3 regions of the Brevibacillus aydinogluensis genome follow, and region 3 is predicted to be linked to each of the others. Evidence: predicted binding sites of a transcription regulator. Region 3 holds the regulator's gene; each other region holds the start of a gene.
What was found. The regulator LexA, encoded in region 3, represses DNA repair genes until DNA is damaged. The targets are predictions, from matches to a motif close to CGAACATATGTTCG.
Positions count from the first base shown of each region.

Region 1: Q7F15_RS20365 (ImmA/IrrE family metallo-endopeptidase) is a predicted target of LexA. The motif match lies at 1,479-1,492, and genes of this name have one in related genera.
Region 2: Q7F15_RS19000 (carbohydrate kinase) is a predicted target of LexA. The motif match lies at 5,739-5,752, and genes of this name have one in related genera.

Region 1 is NZ_OY569118.1:4,066,855-4,073,493, reverse strand. It holds gene pdaA (delta-lactam-biosynthetic de-N-acetylase) at 1-26, opposite strand, end outside; gene Q7F15_RS20375 (hypothetical protein) at 198-350, opposite strand; gene Q7F15_RS20370 (winged helix-turn-helix transcriptional regulator) at 456-788, shown strand; gene Q7F15_RS20365 (ImmA/IrrE family metallo-endopeptidase) at 918-1,454, opposite strand; gene Q7F15_RS20360 (helix-turn-helix domain-containing protein) at 1,560-1,916, opposite strand; gene Q7F15_RS20355 (helix-turn-helix domain-containing protein) at 2,081-2,299, shown strand; gene Q7F15_RS20350 (hypothetical protein) at 2,362-2,556, shown strand; gene Q7F15_RS20345 (DUF7916 family protein) at 2,621-3,535, opposite strand; gene nagE (N-acetylglucosamine-specific PTS transporter subunit IIBC) at 3,643-5,085, opposite strand; gene Q7F15_RS20335 (PTS sugar transporter subunit IIA) at 5,416-5,913, opposite strand; gene glcT (glucose PTS transporter transcription antiterminator GlcT) at 6,061-6,639, opposite strand, start outside.
Region 2 is NZ_OY569118.1:3,835,539-3,842,177, forward strand. It holds gene Q7F15_RS18975 (arginase family protein) at 1-541, opposite strand, end outside; gene copZ (copper chaperone CopZ) at 640-840, opposite strand; gene Q7F15_RS18985 (hypothetical protein) at 1,032-1,193, opposite strand; partial or broken gene Q7F15_RS18990 (heavy metal translocating P-type ATPase) at 1,190-3,487, opposite strand; gene Q7F15_RS18995 (pseudouridine-5'-phosphate glycosidase) at 3,644-4,561, opposite strand; gene Q7F15_RS19000 (carbohydrate kinase) at 4,565-5,665, opposite strand; gene Q7F15_RS19005 (hypothetical protein) at 5,923-6,078, shown strand; gene Q7F15_RS19010 (MarR family winged helix-turn-helix transcriptional regulator) at 6,249-6,639, shown strand, end outside.
Region 3 is NZ_OY569118.1:1,927,189-1,933,827, reverse strand. It holds gene Q7F15_RS09455 (HelD family protein) at 1-509, opposite strand, end outside; gene crcB (fluoride efflux transporter CrcB) at 543-908, opposite strand; gene Q7F15_RS09445 (DUF896 domain-containing protein) at 999-1,196, opposite strand; gene yneA (cell division suppressor protein YneA) at 1,302-1,640, opposite strand; gene lexA (transcriptional repressor LexA) at 1,797-2,420, shown strand; gene Q7F15_RS09430 (DUF456 domain-containing protein) at 2,544-3,032, opposite strand; gene Q7F15_RS09425 (hypothetical protein) at 3,394-3,618, shown strand; gene glnA (type I glutamate--ammonia ligase) at 4,116-5,450, opposite strand; gene Q7F15_RS09415 (MerR family transcriptional regulator) at 5,486-5,896, opposite strand; gene Q7F15_RS09410 (methionine gamma-lyase family protein) at 6,085-6,639, opposite strand, start outside.

The sequences.
Region 1 (6,639 bases), 2.0 Mb from region 3:
GCGGACAAAATGGTAAGGCGCTTCATGGTAACCTGCCCTCCTTTGTGACAATAGGCTTCCCTTTACCTAGCGATATTGTCCCATCAACGTTGGCAAGTTATGTGCCTGCCGCGACCAGGCACTTTTGGAAAAAATAGGTTGGCGACCCACACAAAGCGGCCTTTCCCTGCCACATGGAGCGGGAAGGCCGTATGTGCTCAGGCCTCCTCCCAGGGGACGGGACGGGGGGCCGGAATGGGATATTGTTCGGAGCGATCGGGCATTTCGGCTCGGGTCTTGTCTATGGAACCGACCGGAATCCTGTCTTCCACTTCAAAAATGGCCATGGCTCTCTCTTTTTGATCGGGCATGCAGCACTCACCTCCGTATGTTTCCATTCACTAGGATGGTTGCGGGCCAGATTTTGATGCAAGGAAAAAAGAGCGATATACTGAATGGAGAATGGGGTGATTTCCATGAAGCAGTCTTCTCTGTGCCCGAAGTTTGAAAAAGCCATGCATCTGCTGAGCAAACGCTGGACAGGGCTGATCCTGCACCAGCTTCTTTTGGGACCGCAGCGTTTTTGTTCAATTGAAGTGGCGCTTCCGATCAGCGGCAGGCTTTTGTCGGAACGGCTGAAGGATCTGGAGAAGGAAGGACTGGTGCATCGGGAAGTCTATACGGATTCCGCTCCGGTGAGGGTGGAATATTCGCTTACGGATAAAGGACGCGCACTGGAACCGATCATCAAAGGCATCGAGAAATGGGCACAAGAGTGGATCGAACTGGATCAGAAAACAGTCAACTGAACGGACTTACGAACAAAGCGCCGGACATTGTGTACGGCGCTGATTTGCTTGGAAAGGACCGCATCGTTCAATGCGAGGCCGTTCCCTGCAAGGGACTGTTTCGGACGTGCTTCGGCTGCGCCGCGCATCTCAAGCCGGACGCGGGCCCCTGCCGTGGAGGCGGGCGACGAACTGGCGGTGCAGGCGTTCGCTGATGATGCGGCGGCGAATCTGAGCGAGCCGCTTTTCCGCCAGCTGCCGGGTTACGCCAAACTCCTGGGCCAGCAAGCAGGCCGGATGAGTCTGGCAGTCGGTCAGTCTCAACCTGGATACCATGAAAAACGGCAGAGCCGCGTAAAGTTGAAACTGCGAAGCCTGGGCCTCCTGCAGGTCGCGGAACGATTTTCTCATCTCCAGCTGTTTCCCGGTATGTCCGCGCAATATATGCCCCAGCTCATGAAAAAACTGCTCACGCTGGATTGGCCGGGGCAGGGCGGAATTGATCGTGATGCAGCGATAGCCGCCGGCTTCGTACCGCATCGATGGACAAGGACGGTACACAAGCTCAATGCCGAGGGCTTCGGCGACCGTTTCCTCGCGCAAATCTCCCGCATGTCGCATCCCCAGTCTGGCATAAAAAGCGCCCACCCATTTTTCCAGTTCCGTTTGTTTGTAATCGCGGAGCATGTGCATTCCTCCTTTGCAAGAAACAGAACATATGTTCGGTATTGTGCGAAAAGAAAACGCCGTGCACGGGACAGTGTTTGGTAAGACACGTCCTGCCCCTGCCGGTCATGGTTTGTCCGACTGTCGGGCTTTCCACCGCAAATAGTCGATGTGCTTTTTCACTTCTTCAATCTCGGATGGGCTCAATCCCTCCAAGTCAAAGAACGAAATATGCTCCTCCGGATTTTTCCGGGTTCCCCATGAGGGCGTCGGGTCATTCGTCTTGCCGAGAAGGAAATCGGCGGAGACGTTGAACACATCGGCAACTTTCGAGAGCAGATGGTTGTCCACACTCTTTTTCTCACCCGACTCAATCCGTGAGAGCACCGTGTTGTGAATTTGCAGTTTTTCGGCCAATTGGATTTGGGACCACCGCTTTTGTTCCCGGAGCCATTTGATCCGTTGACCGACTGTTGACATCATTCGTCACAACCTTTCCGCTATGGCAATAATTATTCTAACAATTTTCCATAACGGAAAACACAATTTTTGTTAATTTAACAAAGAACGTGTTGACTTTGTGAAAATTGAAACGGTATTATAATGGTTAAAGATTTGCTAATTTGGCAAATAAAGGGGGATGCTGATTGAACAAAGTCAATCTGGGATTCATCGCAAGGCGACGGCTCGAAACGGGAATCACGTTGCAGGACATGGCGGAATCACTGGGCTTCAAGAACGCGTCTACCTATCTGAAATACGAAAAGGGCGAGTACGACTTCAAGGCGAATCACCTGCCGGTGTTGGCCAGAAAGCTGAAATGCGAACTGCGCGACTTGTTTCAGTGCTTGATTTTGCTGATATGACAAATACAGAGACAAACAGATCACAGAGCGATATGGCAAGAGATCGGTCAGGGGGGAAAGAGGTGGAAGTCCGGGAAGCCAACATGCGGCAGTTGGAAATCTGGAAAAGGACACTGGCATACGAGCTAGCGATGATGGAGCCCCAAAGCGTTTCTGCCTGTCAGGATTTCCTTCGTCGCTTGGAGTCGTTTGAGCGGGAACTGCAAAGGGAGAGCGACGCGGCACTGACCGCCCCGATTGCCGGGCAGGTGCCGTGAGAAAAAGCGGTTTCCCCAAACGGACGAGCCCACGGGGGAAACCGCTTCGTTGTGCTGTCTGGCGTTACCGCAGGACCGATGCGGCCATCCGCACATAGGTATGCCGTTTTCCGCGCACGGCGATGGAGTAGTGCATGATGTTTTCCGGGATAGCGATGCCATTGTAACCGGCGTCGCCGATGTGATACAGATCGGCCCCGGCCATTTTGCTGTTCAGCGCGATCTGGCGAATGGTCGCCTCGTCTGCCCCTTCCTGACTGGTGCCGGTGGCCAATAGGGCCAATGCGCCGTGGCGGTGGGCCAGATCGACCATGGATTTGGCCGCATCAAGCGTGATGCCGGGAATTGTGCCGGGCGAGGGGAGCAGGATGATGTCCGCCCCTGCTTCGATAAACTGGACAATCGTCTGCTCTTCTATCAAATTGCCACCGGCTTCATCTGCTACGCCAGCGCCGTGCATTTTCCCGGCCATGATCAAGGCGTCTTTGCCCATGACTTCACGGGCGGTGCGGATCGCCTGCCTGATTTCCCGGTTGGTCACTCCGGTCTTGGGGTTGCCGGTCAGGCAGAGGAAGTCAAAACCGAGCCGTTTTGCCTCGACAAAGGTTTCCGCCGAGGCCAGCCGCCCTGGGGGCAGGGGGAGCAGTTGTTCTGCCGCTCTGGCCTGTGGGTCGACTGGTTCCAGGTTGAGGCCGACGGGCCGTCCGATGAGCCGTTTCAACTCATGTACCGTCTCATCGGGCGCAGCGGTCAGTCCTTCCACGTTTGGCTGAAATACGTCAAAGAGGTTGAGCAGGATCATGTCGGCACCAAAAGCGGCGGCCAATTCTGCATTGGTAACACTGGGGTAGAGCGGGGAGACGGAGGAGATCACTTCGGCTACCAGCACTCGCCCTTCAGAGGCCTTGATTGCCCGCTTTACATCCTGCCCGGTCATCCGTGAGAAATCGGAAGCTGTGCAGTCCAACAATCGTTTCATCGTCTTCCTCCCAGTAACAAATATTGTGCCGTTATAAAGCAGTCCACCCGGCACGTCAGGGCGCGGCCGGGTGGAATCGTGCCGTCAGGCGAGCGGTGACGACAGGTTTACATCTTTTTGATCTCGTCCTTCAGCGCTTCCGACTGGGGACCGAAGACGATCTGCACGCTGCCCTGCCCCAGTTTCATCACGCCGGCCGCCCCGAGACTGCGCAGGCCTTTTTCATCGACGACCTTGTCATCCTTTAAGACCAGCCGCAGGCGGGTAATGCAGGCGTCCACGCTGACGATATTGTCCTTGCCGCCAATGAGGGCCAGCACTTTTTGTGCCTTTTCGTGCATCGCATCGCTGCCGGACGCGTGGGATGCCGTCTCCTCTTCGTCGTCTTCGCGGCCCGGTGTCTTCAGATTCAGCTTGACGATCAGGAAGCGGAAGAGGAAGTAGTACACCGCGGCAAAGGCCAGGCCGACCGGAATGATCAACAGCGCGTTGGTCGACAGGTGGAAGTTGACCAGGTAATCGATGAGGCCGGCCGAGAAGCCAAAGCCGTGTTTGATGCCCAAGGCGTACACAACAAAGCCGGAAATGCCCGTCAGGACAGCGTGAATCACATAGAGGACGGGAGCCACAAACATGAACGCAAACTCAATCGGCTCCGTAATCCCTGTCAGGAAGGAAGCAAGGGCCGAGCTAAGGAAGATGGCGGCGACGGTTTTCCGCTTTTCCGGTTTTGCCGTGTGGATAATGGCAAAAGCACCTGCCGGCAGGGCAAACATCATGATCGGGAAGAAGCCGGTCATAAACATGCCGGCCGATTTGTCACCGGCAAAGAAGCGCCACAGGTCGCCGTGAACCACATTTCCGGCGGGATCGGTAAAACTGCCGATTTGGAACCAGGCGATGGCGTTGAGCACGTGGTGCAGGCCAAACGGGATGAGTAGACGGTTGAAGAAGCCAAAGATGGCCGCGCCAATGCCGCCCAGTCCGACAACCCAGTTCCCGAAGGCGTCCAGTACGGATTGGATCGGCCCCCAGATGCAGCCGATGATGATCCCGATGACCACCATGAACAGCGAGGTCACGATCGGCACAAACCGCTTGCCGCTGAAGAAACCGAGCCAATCCGGCATCTTGATGTCGCGGTACTTGTTGTAGCAGTAAGCGGCGACGCCGCCGGCGAGAAATCCGCCGAGAACGCCCATGTTCAGTTCCACCTTGTCATCGATGAAGGGCATGGCGGCAGGCACTTTGGCCAGTACTCCCACCAGCACCTGGTAGGCCAGGACCGCCGCCAGGGCGGCAATCGCGTCACCTGCAAAACCGATGGCGACACCCACCGCAAAAATCAAGGCCAGGTTGCCGAGAATCGCAGTACCGCCGGCATTGAGGAAGGGAGCGACGTACGTGTTCAGAAAACCACCCACTGCGGAGCCGAGCGGGATGTTCTTCTCGTAGTCGAGAAGACCAAAGGACACCAGCAGCGCCGCGGCAGGCAGTACGGCTACAGGGAGCATGAGCGCTTTCCCGAGCCTTTGCATGAAAGCAAGCATGGATAAAACCTCCTTGGATGAAAGTGATATTCAGAAAGCCGCTCTCCGGAGTACGTTCAATTAGGAGCGATAATTAGGACACGGCCGGAGAGTGACTCATCTGACGAAGGGAGAATCGCGGTTTGTAAGCGTTTGCAATTCGAAGCTGGCGAAACCTGTGATGCGGTTCTGCCTTCCCGCTGACGGGATGCCTCTGTTGCCGTGACAGAGTGCAATATGGGTTCAGCGTGACGGTCGAGCGGGACTGGGCGGAACAATTTACCAACAGGGGGCGGGCGTGCAGCCCGCCATTCCCCGTGATGCTTACCTGAAACTACATTATGCGGTGCCTCACTTTACTACGACGTTCATCACCGGTTCCTGACCGGCATGCACGTTGGGCGGAGCAATCACCTGTTTCTCGGCGACCACATCGCCGTTGGTGATGACAACAGGCGTCACTGTTGCGCATCCTGCCTGCCGGATTGTATCCAGTTGAAACTCGATCAGCTTGTCGCCGGCTTTTACCTGATCGCCGACAGACACGAACGGCGTAAATCCTTCTCCGTTCAACTTCACTGTATCAATGCCAATGTGGAGGAGAATTTCCAGACCGTTGTCGCTGGTCAGGGCAATCGCATGATGGGTGGGGAACAAATGGGTCACTTTCCCGTCTACGGGGGAGACGAGCACCCCTTCAGTCGGGTCGATTGCTACGCCGTCACCGACAACCTGCTGTGCGAAGACCGGGTCAGGCACTTCGCTCAACGGCACCATCACGCCCGTCAAGGGGGCCAGGATCGTCACTTCTTGCTGCTTTTTTTTGCGGGAAAACAAACTGCGTAACATAAGCTCCTCCTTTTGCGTCTGCTGTATGAAATAAGGTGTATGAAAAAAGGCATGAACGGGGAAACAATGCGGCATCGTTTGCCATGTCCGCATGCTCTCACCGCTCATGCCTAGTCGAACTAGTAACACGCAGGTAAGGTATTCTGTTCATTCGTATGGTTGCTGGGTCAGCCGAAATACATGCATCGCCATGTAACCGATCTCATCGTCGGGCACGTTCATGTCCAGCCGCTTCGAGATGTGCCGGGCCAATTTTTCGGCCACGGCGTAGGCCTCTGGAGCGGTCTCTTTCAACCGGTCCAACAGCGGATTGTAAATCGATTTCTGCTGCCGGATGCGCTCGCAGGCAAACCGCAGATGTGTGATGAGGCGGACGTAATCAATCGAGTTGCGATCGATGGATCTGCCCGTCTGCTCCTCGATGATGCCGACCAGCTCGGCGATGATGTTGGTAAATTGAACGGTTTTGCTCACCGGCATGGAGCTGACGGCCGAATGGATGTGCAGGGCCAGAAAGCCGATCTCGCTCTCCGGTATCTCTTGGGAAAACGCCGTTTTGATCATCTCGGCCGCTCGTTTGGCCAACGCGTATTCCTTGCTGTACAAGGTCTGGATCTCAAACAGGAACGGGTTGACGATATCCATGCCGTTGCGCAGGCGGTAGATGGCAAACTGGATGTGGTCCGGCAGGGCGACATGGACGTGTTCGTTTACGTGCGGCGTGAT
Region 2 (6,639 bases), 1.9 Mb from region 3:
TGACGATCTCTACTCCTAAGGTCTCGTCCGGCATCTGCTGGCACCCCAATACGGCGATGCGGTCCGCTGTCCATCCGGTCTCCTCGATCCAGACGCCGCCGCCCTGCAGCAAAAACCACAGGCCCATGCCAGCTGCTCCGACACAGCGGGAGGCTGAGGGCACCCTCGCGTCAACGTGGCCATCCAGCACCAGGAGGTACACCTTGTCTCCATAGACGTCGCGAAACGCTTGCGCCGTCCCGACGATCACGCTGCAGTCGCCGCCGAGAAACAGGGAAAATTGGTCGCGGCCAAAGCAGCCGCGCGCCTCTTCGCGCAGCAGGTCCCAGACCATGCGCGGCGCCGGCCAGTTGCGAACAGGCGGAACGTTGTGCCGCGGCAGATAAGCGGGAAGGACGAGATCTCCCCGGTCGGTTGCCGGTATACCCTGCTCCTGCAGAACGGTCATCAAACCCGCCGCCCGCAAAGCGGCTGGCGCCAGTTCCGTACCGGAGACATAGGCGCCGGAGTAGATGGGAATGCCTGTTATCGTTACATTCACCGCGCTCCCTCCTTAAATCAAGCTGCTTCCATTTTATCATAGCCTGATTTTCCCATCCCGGATCGTGTTCGCCAGCCGAGGGGCACTGCCGCCAGGTGTCAGACTACATCGTATCCCTGGTCTTCGATCGCTTCCTTGATCGCCTCCAGCGTCAGGGCGTTCTCGTCATAGCTGACCTCCACCGTTTTGGCGGCCAGATCCACTTTTCCGGATGCGCCCAATTCCTTCAGTGCCTTTTCAATCGCGTTGACGCAGTGATTGCACGACATTCCTTCCACGCGCAGCGTTACGTTTTGCATGATGATCGCTCCTTTTTCCTGTTTTCTGTATGCTTTCTGTCCGCCTGCCGCCGCCTCTGTATTTCACGGGACCGGATGCAGGCGGGCTGGTGATTGCCGGTCGGGCCGCAGATCTACGAGCCGCGATTACGTTTAACCGGCTGACTGTGAGGCGGAATGATCCGCCGCCGCTGGCCGGTCTCAGCTGCAGCTTACTCCGCGGCAGGGACGGCCGGCTGATTCAGGGAGTGGTTCTCCTGCTGCTGATGCGGAGCTTCTCCTGGAGTTGCAACCGCTTCGTACAGCAGGTAGCCGCCGATGACGAGTAAAAGGTACACGACGCCGGAAAGCGCCCATGCAGCTGTGCGGCTCATCTCATCGCCCCTTCGTTTCTTGTGATTCCAGGTTCCAGTTTGACGCGTTGCAGGCGCAGGGCGTTCAGCACGACCGACACCGAGCTGAAGGCCATCGCCGCTCCGGCCAGCCAGGGCGCGAGGAAGCCCAGCGCCGCCACAGGGATGCCCAGCGTGTTGTAGGCAAAGGCCCAGAACAGGTTCTGCTTGATGTTGCGGATGGTTTTGCGGCTCATCAGGATCGCGTCGGCTACGCCGTTTAGATCGCCGCGCATCAGGGTAATGTCTGCCGCCTCCATGGCCACGTCCGTTCCGGTGCCGATCGCCATCCCAATGTCGGCGGTGGCCAGTGCGGGCGCGTCATTGATCCCGTCGCCCACCATCGCTACCCTGCGGCCCTGCTGCTGCAGCTTTTTCACTTCGTCCGCCTTTCCTTCCGGCAGCACTTCCGCGATCACCCGATCGATTCCCGTCTGGCGGGCGATCGCCTCCGCCGTCAGCCGATTGTCGCCGGTGATCATGACGACCTCCAGTCCCATCGCCTTCAAGCGCTGCACCGCCTCGCGGGACGTCGGCTTGATCGTATCGGCCACCGCCACCAGCCCGGCCAGCCGGCCGTCCACGGCCACCAGCATTGCCGTTTTGCCCTCCTGCTCGAGCCGTGCCATTGCCTCCGCCGCCTGGTCAAACGGGATCTGATGCCTGTCCAGGAGACGTCGCGTCCCTACCAGCACCTCCCTGCCGTCTACTGCGGCGCGGATGCCAAACCCGGGAACCGCCTCAAACGTGTCGGCGGCTCCGCTCAGCGTGACGCCCCTGTCGACAACGCCCTTGACGATCGCCTGAGCCAGCGGATGCTCGGAGTGTTTCTCCGCCGCTCCCACCAGCGCCAGCAGCTCCGCTTCCTCCATCCCGTAGGCCAGCACGTCAGTCAGCGCCGGCTCCCCTTTCGTCACCGTGCCCGTTTTGTCCAGCACGATCACATCCAGCTTGTGGGCCGTCTCCAGGTGTTCACCGCCCTTGAACAAAATCCCCAGTTCAGCGGCTCTGCCCGATCCGGCCATGATCGAGGTGGGCGTCGCCAGCCCCAACGCGCACGGGCAGGCGATCACCAGCACGGCAATGCCTTTCTCCAGCGCGGAGGCGAAGTCCCCCGGCGTCACCAGCAGGTACCAGACGGCGAAGGTAACGAGCGCGATGCCGACGACGACCGGCACGAAGATGCCGGAAATGCTGTCAGCCAGCCGCTGAATGGGCGCTTTGGAGCCCTGCGCCTCTTCCACGACCCGGATGATCTGGGCCAAGGCTGTCTCCTTGCCCACTTTGGTCGCCCGCACTTTGAGAAAACCGTGTTTGTTCAGCGTGGCGCCGATGACCTCGTCGCCCGCCGCCTTGTCGACAGGAACGCTTTCACCGGTCAGCATCGATTCATCGACCGCCGACTGTCCCTCCAGCACGATGCCGTCAACAGGCACCTTTTCCCCCGGCTTCACGTGGACAATGTCGCCCGGACGCACGTCTTCCACCGGAATCGTCAGCTCCTCGCCGTCACGGACCACCACGGCCGTCTTCGCTCTCAGACCCATCAGCTTGCGAATCGCCTGTGACGAACGCCCCTTGGCCTTTGCCTCAAACAGCTTGCCGAGCAGAATCAGCGTAATCAGCACGGCGCTCGTCTCAAAATAGAGCTCCGTCATGTGCGCCCCCGACCCGATGGAGCGAACCGCCAGGTAGAGACTGTAAAAGTAGGCGGCCGATGTGCCCAAGGCGACCAGCACATCCATGTTGGCGCTGCCGTTGCGCAGTGCCTTGTAGGCGCCGACGTAAAACTGCCGGCCGACGATGAACTGCACCGGCGTCGCCAGCGCCAACTGCACCCACGGATTCATGAACATCTCCGGCAGCCAGATGAACGAAGTGAAGGAAAAATGGCTGACCATCGCCCACAAAAGGGGGAGGGAGAGGATCAGGGAAAAGAGAAACTTCCCGGTTTGCCGGTCGATTTCCTCCGCCCGGCGGTCAACCGTCTCCGCATCAGTCTGATCGTCCTTGGCAGCCGCTTGATACCCCAGCTTTTCCACCTGACGGATCAGGTCGTCCACGCCGACCTGCCCCGCGTCGTATTCCACGGTGGCTGTCTCCATGGCCAGGTTGACGTTTGCCTCCAGCACCCCGGGCAATTTGTGCAGCCCCTTTTCGATCCGGGCCGCGCATGCCGCGCAGGTCATGCCGGAAATCGAAACCGTCGCTTCTTTTATTTTCGCGCTCATCGCGTCTTCCTCCGCATCAAGATACCCACGAGGGGTATATTTTTGGTAGTATTCCCTCCAAGGCTCCTGTTTATTACATGCCCATTATATAATACCCCGGGTGGGTATATCAAGCATTTGCGCTAACATCTTCTGCCAAAAAAAGGGCGCCGTCCGTTTTTGGACAGCGCACAATGGCGGCCGCTGTTATTGCGGGCCGTTTCAGTTTTTCTTGGCGTGATAGGCGACGGCAATCTTCGCCGCTACTTCCGCGTTGTGTTTCACCAGAGCGATGTTGGTCTGCAGGCTCTTGCCGGCCGTCAACTGTTTGACCCGGTCGAGCAGGAATGGTGTCACTTGCTTTCCGGTGATGCCCTTTTCCTTGGCTTCCGCCAGCGCTTGCTCGATGACGGCTTCGATCTCGCGGTGATTCAGCGCGTCCGCTTCCGGCACCGGATTGGCGATGACCAGACCGCCGTTCAGTCCCAACTGCCACTTGGTGTCCATCAGCGTCGCCACTTCCTCCGGCGTGTCCAGGCGGAAATCGACACCAAAGCCGCTCTCGCGGGCAAAGAAGGACGGGAACTCGGCCGTGCGGTAGCCGACCACCGGCACACCGTGCGTCTCCAGGTATTCCAGCGTGCGGCCCAGGTCGAGAATCGACTTGGCTCCGGCGCAGACGACGGCCACGTTGGTTTGGGCCAGTTCGGTCAGGTCAGCGGACACGTCCCAGGTGATCTCCCCTTCGCGGTGCACCCCGCCGATGCCGCCGGTGGCAAACACGCGGATGCCGGACAACTGCGCGGCGATCATCGTGGCGGCTACAGTGGTGGCGCCGATTTTGCCGCTCGCCAGAATGTACGGAAAGTCGCGGCGGCTTACTTTTTCCACCGATTTGTTGGTGGCAAATTCCTCCAGTTCAGCCTCGGTCAGCCCGATCTTGATTTTTCCGTTCATGATCCCGATGGTGGCCGGCACGGCGCCGTTGTCGCGGATGATGCGCTCCACTTCTTTGGCCATTTCGATGTTTTGCGGGTACGGCATGCCGTGTGAGATGATCGTCGTCTCCAGCGCCACGACCGGCTGGTTGTTCTCCAGCGCGTGACGCACTTCTTCCGTGCAGGTGAGATATTGTTTCATGGATTATCGCTCCTTTTCATATTGGCTTACTGTTTGTGCGAGCTGTTCCGGCTGCAGCAGCGGCGAGACCGACTGCTCCGTCTGCAGGGTCAGGGCGGATGCGGCCAATCCGAGGCGGCAGGCTTGTCCGAATGGTTCATTGTTGACGATGCCGTACAAAAGTCCGGAGGCAAATGCGTCGCCCGCGCCGGTGACATCCACCACCTCTGTCGGATACGGGGCCAGGTGCTCCGCCTGTTCCGCCGATTGATAGTACACGCCTTGCTCGCCCAGCGTGACGACCACCCGCTTGACGCCCCGCTCCCGGATCTGACGGCACGCCTCGGCGCACTCCTCGATCGACGTGATTGACATGCCGGCCAGCAGTTCCGCCTCTTCCCGATTGGGCAGGATCGCGTCCACGCCGTCCAGTCTCTCCGGCAGTTTCTTCGCTTTCGCGGAAGAGACCGGATCGATATACAGCGGGATGTTTTCCTGTTTGCAGCGCTGGATGATGTACGCCAGGCAATCCGCCGGCAGATTGGTATCGAGAAAAACGGCCCGCGCTGCCGCGATATGGGACCACTTGTCTGCAAACATCTCCGGGGTAAGCGCGTCGTAGATGTCCATGTTGGCCAGCGAGACCACCATCTCCCCGTCGATGTCCAGAAGCGCGGTGTAGGTGCCCGTGCGTTGGGCCGGCAGCCGCCATACCTGGCTGACGTCCACGCCGTGTCTTTTCGTCTCCTGCAAAATCCATTCGCCCTCTTTGTCTTCACCGACGCAGCTGATCAGCGTGACGCTTGTGCCCAGCCGCCCCAGGTTTTCGGCGATGTTGCGCGCAACACCACCGCACGACTCGGTGATGGCCACCGGATTGGACGAATGCAGCCGCACTTTTTGCTTCCCGCGCGCCTTCCGGTCCAGGTTGGCTCCGCCGATGCAGACGATCCGCCCTTCGTCGCGCAGCACATAGGCACGTCCCTTGATCTCGCCCCGTTTGGTGAGCTGGGCGATGTACCCGGCCACCGCCGAGCGGGAAATGCCGATCTTGTCGGCCAGCTCCTGCTGGCTGATAAACGGATTTTCACGAATGTAGCGCAGGATGAGCTGTTCCTTGTCCACGCCCCTCCTCCTTTCTTCCGACATCATTCCCTGTTTCTTATCACATTCTCTTTCTAAACAAAAGTTTATCACATAAACAAATGTTTGAAAAGAAAAAACACACGCCCCTTTCCCCAGACAAGAAACGCGCCTGCCGCCCCGCAACCAATCTTCGGCGCACATTGGGATTGCGCCCGGCATGGGACAGGCATACCGAGACAAGCTGCATGAGCCGCCCTGTTTCGCGCACACTAAGCGAAAAACAGGTGGGATCTCAATTGGCTGATCAACGAGAAAAGCAAAATCACGAAGACGAGTATTTTTTCTTTGACCTGTCCGACGAAAGCCACGAAAAACTGCTGGATAAAGAACTGCGGGAAGCAAAGGAAAATCCGCTGGGCCCGCTGGAGGAAGTCACCAAAGTGGAATACTAGGCCGTACTGCCGGCACCCTCTGCCCGCTCGCATCGCAAGCACCAGGGGGTGTCGCCTTTCATGCCGCTATCCCCTGTCAGCTCGGCTAATTGACAAGACAATCCCTCTCGTGTACCATTGTCTCAAATTAGAGATATTAAACATCAAAACAAAAAGGAGGGCCATCCTTTATGACAGATACGCAGCAGCGAAACGAGTCACTTGATCTCCTGATTGCGCTGTCCCGTTCCTACAACTGGGTCACGGCCCATGTCAACCGCGACATCCGCCGCCATGGATTGAACCCGACAGAATTTGGCGTCCTGGAAGTCCTGTTTCATAAAGGCCCCCAACCGTTGCAGCAAATCGGCGAAAAAATCCTGATCTCCAGCGGAAACATTACCTACGTTGTGGATAAACTAGAAAAAAAGAAGCTGCTGGTACGCAAGCCCTGTGCAGAGGATCGGCGCGTCATTTACGCGGAGCTGACCGACCAGGGCAAACAGTTTTTGGCTGATATTTTTCCGTCCCACAAGGAAGCGATCGAAAAGGCTGTGAGCGGCCTTACCGCCGAGGAAAAAC
Region 3 (6,639 bases):
CCTTCCTCGAGAAACTCGTCGGGATGGCCGATACCCCGGCGGATCGTCTCCTTGACCGCCCCGTCGTAGATGCCGGTAATCTTTCCCTTCTCAATCGCAAAGTTGCGCTTCAGGCGAACTTCTCCACGGACGATGCCCTTGTCGGTCCGGTAGAAGGCGTCCTTGCTTTCGCCGCTGTAGTACAGGCTGGCAATCGGAGCCCGCCAGTCCACGACCAGCGCATCAAACGTATCGCTGCGGACAATGCCGCGCTTGCCGATATAGACGATGTCCAGTTCGTATGTCTCATCCTTGAGAAAGTCCACCCGGCCGAAGTAAGGTTTGTCCTTCCCCTGGTCTTCCAGATACCGCAGTTCCTTGGCCTTTTTGTACCCGACCACCTGCTTCACGTAGTCGTCGGTCACTTCCCTTACTTCCTCGCGCAGTATCTCGATCTCCCGTTCAATGGCGGACACCGTTTCATCCAGCCGCTTTTGTTCCTGTTCGTAATCGGGATGCCGAATCGTCACGTCCATCCTCCCTTCGCTTCAAACGCGCTGGCGTCAGCCCACATGCCGGCCCAGCCAGACTCCGGCTCCGCAGGCCAACAGCCCAATGCCGACGCTGAGCAGCACGTACGCCAATCCGCGTCCAATGTTCCCGTCGCCAAAAAAGGTGATGACCTCCAGAGAAAAGGTAGAAAAGGTCGTAAAGCCGCCCAACAGCCCGGTGGTAAAAAGCAGGTACAGCTCCGGCGGGAGAAACCCCCGCTCCTTTCCCCAGGCGTACAAAAGACCGATGCAAAACGAGCCGACAACATTGGCTCCCCACGTACCTGCCGGCCAGCCCGGCTGATTCAGCACCAGGCCCAATCCATACCGCACGATTGATCCGACAGCGCCCCCCACTGCCACAACAAGCCACGACATGCGCATTCCTCCCTGTTCGCTCCGTTTCGTCGTAGAAAAAGACATCCAAGCGAAGCGCGTGGATGCCTTTTTGTGCCAGTACACGTTATCTTAATGTTTGGGACCGTTGTCCTCAAGATCTTCCACATAGCGGATCGATTCCAGGTTAGCCCGCAGGGACGCCTTGACAGCGTCGATGTACTTGCGCCGCAGTGCCTGCTGCTCCTGTTTTTCTTCGTCGGTCAGGCCTTGTTCGCGGGATTTCTTGGCCAACTCGTTGATCCGTTTGATTTCCGCGTCGGTTACCACAGCCTCTCCCCCTACTCTCTGTAATGCCGCTCTATTATAACACATCGGCGGCACAACGCAAGCGAAAGGATATACGCTGGCCTGCTCCGCTGTCTTGGCTGCCGTCTACTCTCCGACGGGAACAGCCAGGCGCTGTCCGGGGTATATGTCGGAGTTGTCCAGTCGGTTCATCTTTTTGATCGCGTACACCAGTTCGCGCACCTCCATGTCGGCTTCGTCCTGGTGCTCAACGGCAATTTTCCACAAGCTGTCACCCTTCTGAACGGTCACTACCTTCACAGGCACGATCGACGACGACTCCGATGCGAACACAAGTTCTGTCAGGAAGTAAAAAAAGAGAGAGAATACCACGAAAAAGATCAATGCCCCACCGCGTCTCACACCAGTGCGGCTATGGCGCTCCTGTTTTTTGGTGAAACGGTTGTGTGCGGATACAGCATGCATGATACCATCCCCCTGCAAACATACGTTCTATATTCTTGTTTTCATCATAATGCGAACATGTGTTTTGTGTCAAGCGAAATCGAACTAACGTTTGTCGAACGCAAGATCCCATGGTACAATATAGAAAACATGTTCGAGAAAACAGGGGTGTGGTCCATGTCCAAGCTATCCAGCAGACAACAAGCCATTATCGATTTCATTCGCAAGGAAGTCCGCGACAAGGGATATCCGCCGTCCGTTCGTGAAATTGGCGAGGCCGTCGGGTTGGCCTCCAGCTCCACCGTCCACGGTCACCTGGCCCGTCTGGAAAAGAAAGGATTGATTCGGCGCGACCCCACCAAGCCGCGCGCGATTGAGCTGTTGACCGATGGCGACCGCTATCAGGATGACTATGAAGTATCCGTCGTGCGCGTGCCCGTCATCGGGAAGGTAACGGCCGGGCAGCCCATTACGGCCGTGGAACACGTGGAGGATTACTTCCCCCTGCCGGAACACATTGTCACCTCGGACAAGGTGTACATGCTTCGCGTGTCGGGTGACAGCATGATCGAGGCAGGCATCCTCGACGGCGACTACGTCATCGTGCGCCAGCAAAACGTGGCCAACAACGGCGACATTGTCGTGGCGATGACCGATGAGGACGAAGCCACCGTCAAGCGGTTCTTCAAGGAGAAAAACCACTTCCGCCTGCAGCCGGAGAATTCCACGATGGAGCCGATCATCCTGGACTCGGTCACCATTCTGGGAAAAGTCATCGGAGTGTACCGGTTGATTCACTAGGAAAACGAATAGCCCGTATCTTTCCCGACCATCGTCGAAAGATACGGGCTCGTTTTTTCTATGGCGCTGTCAGACCGGCACGATCCGGTGCAGGAATTGCATCTCGCCCCCTTGGAGCATGATCTACAGGGCGGCGATGAAAAACCAGATGATCATCACGATTTGCAGGACGACCTTGACGACTGCGCTGCCGAGAAATCCGACGAGCGATCCCACCCCCGCCTTAATCGCCCGTTCAAACGGCTGGTTGGATACGAACAGCTCTACCAACACCACAAACAAAAACGGCAGGATCAGCATCCCGAACGGCGGGAACAGGAAAATCCCGAGAAAGATACCGACCGCCGCTGCAATCGACGACCACTTGGAACCGCCGTACCGCTTCACGAAGTACATGTTGGTCAGCAAATCGGCTCCGTACAGCAGCACACTCAGCACCACCATCCCCCACCAGAACGATGCCGGCAGCCCGGCCCCCGGCTCGGCGAGGACAAAGTGGTACAGCAAAAACCCGGCCCAAAGCAAAATCGTATCCGGCAATACCGGAAGAAAAATACCGGCGATGCTTGCGACAAACAACGCCACGATGACAATCCACAGCAGTATTTCCATCGGGCACACTCCTTTCTCTTAGGATATACGGATTACCTCGCCAATCGTTGCATCCTTCTATATATTCTCGTCCACATTTTTGCAGAAGCCAGCCAGGCTGCAAAATTACACGGCCCCATGCGGTTCCATTTCATATTCACATCCGTGCTGGAAAGCAAGCGAATTACTGGTTTATCACTGCCTGGATTCGTTTTTCATATGACTCATCTTGGTCAATATGCACGTATCAGTAAAAATAAACAGATTTTTCTTTTTCCATAAATCATAATAATTGACATATTTTATCATTATGGTTAATGTATTCTTTGGAATACGTCTGTAAGTGTACGGTCGATTAATACTTAGGAGGTACAAAAGTAATATGGAAGACGATGATATAAGATGCGAACATTGCAAGAAACTTTCTTTTTGGTGCGAAATCGAGCATTTGAGACCAAAGAAGTGCTCCATTCTCCGCGATGGAGAAATCTATAACATCTGTGAATATTGTATAGGCGAAATTGAAGTTTTAGGTGAAGGCGCTGAGGAAGTTGAATACTGGAATGAATGGGTGAAAAAGAAACGTTTGGAAAACGAACAATCATAACGCAGCCCCTGCCATGGGGCTGCTCAGACTGAAGACAAACGGTTCATTGAGTTAGCGTCCACAAAAAATGATCTCCAGGCCGAAAGGCCTGCCTATTCATCAACCGAAGCGGAAGACAATGTTCATCGCATGGCGGGATGGGCCAAGCGAGCTCCTTTGACGACCTGCTCAGCTGAAAAACGAAGACGCGGGAATCAACAGGGGACACAAGTCTCACTTCCTCGAAATACCCAGATGTTTGTCCCCTGCCCGCGTCTCGTTTTGGAGCGGACATCATTCGCTTCTGTGCTGGGCGTCAAGCAAGCGAGCGGGCCTGATCTCCCATGTGCCGCGGACTTTGTCTACACGCTGTGCAGCCCCTGCCATGGGGCTGCTGTTTTTTTTGCTCTCTGGAGCCCATACGCCCTCGTCCTCAAAAATAACAAAAAGGAGCAGGGCCATCACTCGGCCCCACTCCCGGAACTTCCCCGCCCCAACAGGCAAAGGGGGTTCGCTGATTAGTAGGTGTTCATGTATTGTTCGCGTTCCCAATCGTGGACGCGGGTACGGAACATATCCCATTCGATTTCTTTTGCCTCGGTGAAGTGTACCAGGGCATGCTCACCCAGCGCTTCGCAGATGACCGGATCGGCCTTCAGGCAGTCGATCGCTTCCTTCAGGGTTGCCGGCAGGCTTTCGATGCCGGCAGCTTCGCGCTCTTCTTCGGTCATCACGTAGATGTTGCGGTCCACCGACGGCGGCAGCTCCAGTTTTTTCTTGATGCCGTCCAGCCCTGCTTTCAGCATGACAGCGAGAGCCAGGTACGGGTTTGCAGCCGGGTCCGGGTTGCGCACTTCAATCCGCGTGCTCAAACCACGGGAAGCCGGGATGCGTACCAGCGGGGAGCGGTTTTTCGCCGACCAGGCCACATAGCACGGCGCTTCATAGCCGGGCACCAGACGCTTGTAAGAGTTTACCAGCGGGTTGGTGATGGCGGCAAATCCGCGTGCATGGTGCAGAATGCCGGCCAGGTAGTGTTTAGCCGTTTGGCTGAGGCCCAGCGGATCAGATTCGTCGTAGAACGCATTTTCTTTGTTGCGGAAGAGAGATTGGTGAGCGTGCATGCCGGAACCGTTCACGCCAAACAGCGGCTTCGGCATGAACGTCGCATGCAGGCCGTGTTGACGGGCAATGGTTTTCACCACCAGTTTGAAGGTGACGATTTGGTCAGCCGCCTGCAGCGCGTCGGCGTATTTAAAGTCAATTTCGTGCTGACCCGGTGCTACTTCGTGGTGGGATGCTTCAATTTCGAAGCCCATTTTTTCCAGGGTAAGCACAATGTCGCGGCGGCAGTTTTCACCAAGGTCGAGCGGCGCGAAGTCAAAATAACCGCCCTGGTCGTTCAGATCGAGTGTCGGTTCCCCTTTCTCGTTAATCTTGAAGAGGAAAAACTCCGGTTCCGAACCGACATTGAAAGCAGTGAAGCCCATCTCTTCTGCTTCCTTCAGCGCACGTTTCAGGATATAGCGCGGGTCCCCTTCAAACGGGGTGCCGTCTGGCATGTAGACGTCACAGATCAAACGGGCCACTTTGCCGTGCTCGGTCCCCCACGGGAAAACCACCCAGGTATCCAGATCCGGCACCAGGTACATGTCGGATTCCTCGATACGCACAAAGCCCTCGATGGACGAACCGTCAAACATCATTTTGTTGTCCAGTGCCTTGGGCAGTTGGGAGAGCGGAATCTCCACGTTTTTGATGACCCCCATCAGGTCGGTAAACTGCAGGCGGATATACCTGACATCCTCCTCTTGGGCCAGACGCATAATGTCTTCCTTGGTGTACTTGCTCACGTTTCTCTCCTCCTATCGCGTTTGTTGTCTTGTATTTAGTGGAAGAAGCGCGAAAGCTCTCCACGTATCAACGCATTCTCGCCGTGACGAGTCGCGTTGTTAAACAAGATTTGCTGCTTCAAAAGCTGATGCAGTTCCTTTTCGGACATTTCCTTCCGCTTGGCCTCGGAAGTGGCAGTGATCTCCGTCTTTTCCGCGGCGGACTGCTGCATCTGCAGCACCTGCTTGATGCCGGCGATGTTGAGTCCTTTTTCGATCAGCGCCTTGATTTCCAGCAAGCGATCGACGTCGTTAAAGGAGAAGAGTCGCTGCTTCCCTTCCGTACGTGCCGGCTGAATCAGTCCGTTTTGCTCGTAATAACGGATTTGCCGGGCGGTCAGATCGGTCAACTTCATGACGATCCCGATTGGAAAGAGAGCCATGTTTCGACGAATGTCATCACTCATGACGTGTCCCTCCTCTTCTCAATCCTTGATTGTATTGTATGCGTTTTTAAGAATCCTGTCAATGGATGTTAGAAAAGATTACACAAAATGATGCATCTTTCGGCAAATCAACGCGAAAAAACGGGAAGCGTCTCTTGCAACGCTCCCCGTTTGCAGGCAATTGACTCGTTCACGCCGGTCTGCGACGCCTACGTATTCGGCAGTTCCAGCAGCCCTTTTTCTAACAGGAGGTCCAGCGCGGTCAGGATGCCCACCTTGACATGGGAGTAGGTCAAACCGCCCTGCACGAAGCCCAGGTACGGCGGACGAATCGGGCCGTCTGCGGAAAACTCAATGCTCGCCCCCTGGATGAACGTGCCGGCCGCCATGATGACCGGATCGGCGTATCCGGGCATGTCACTCGGATAAGGGGTGACGTGGGAATCGACCGGTGCCGCCTTCTGGATGCCCTGACAAAACGCGATCAATCGCTCCGCCGAACCAAATTCGACCGATTGGATCAGGTCGGTGCGCGGCTCGTGCCACAGCGGATTGGTCCGAAAGCCCAGCCGCTCCAAGAGTGCGGATGAAAAAATCGCCCCTTTGAGCGCTTCGCCAACCACATGAGGAGCGAGGAAAAAGCCCTGGTACATTTCCAACAGGGAGTACAGCGACGCTCCTCCCTCCGCGCCGATGCCGGGAGCGGCCATCCGGTAGGAAGCGAGCTTCACCAGGTCCTGTCTGCCGACGATGTATCCGCCGGT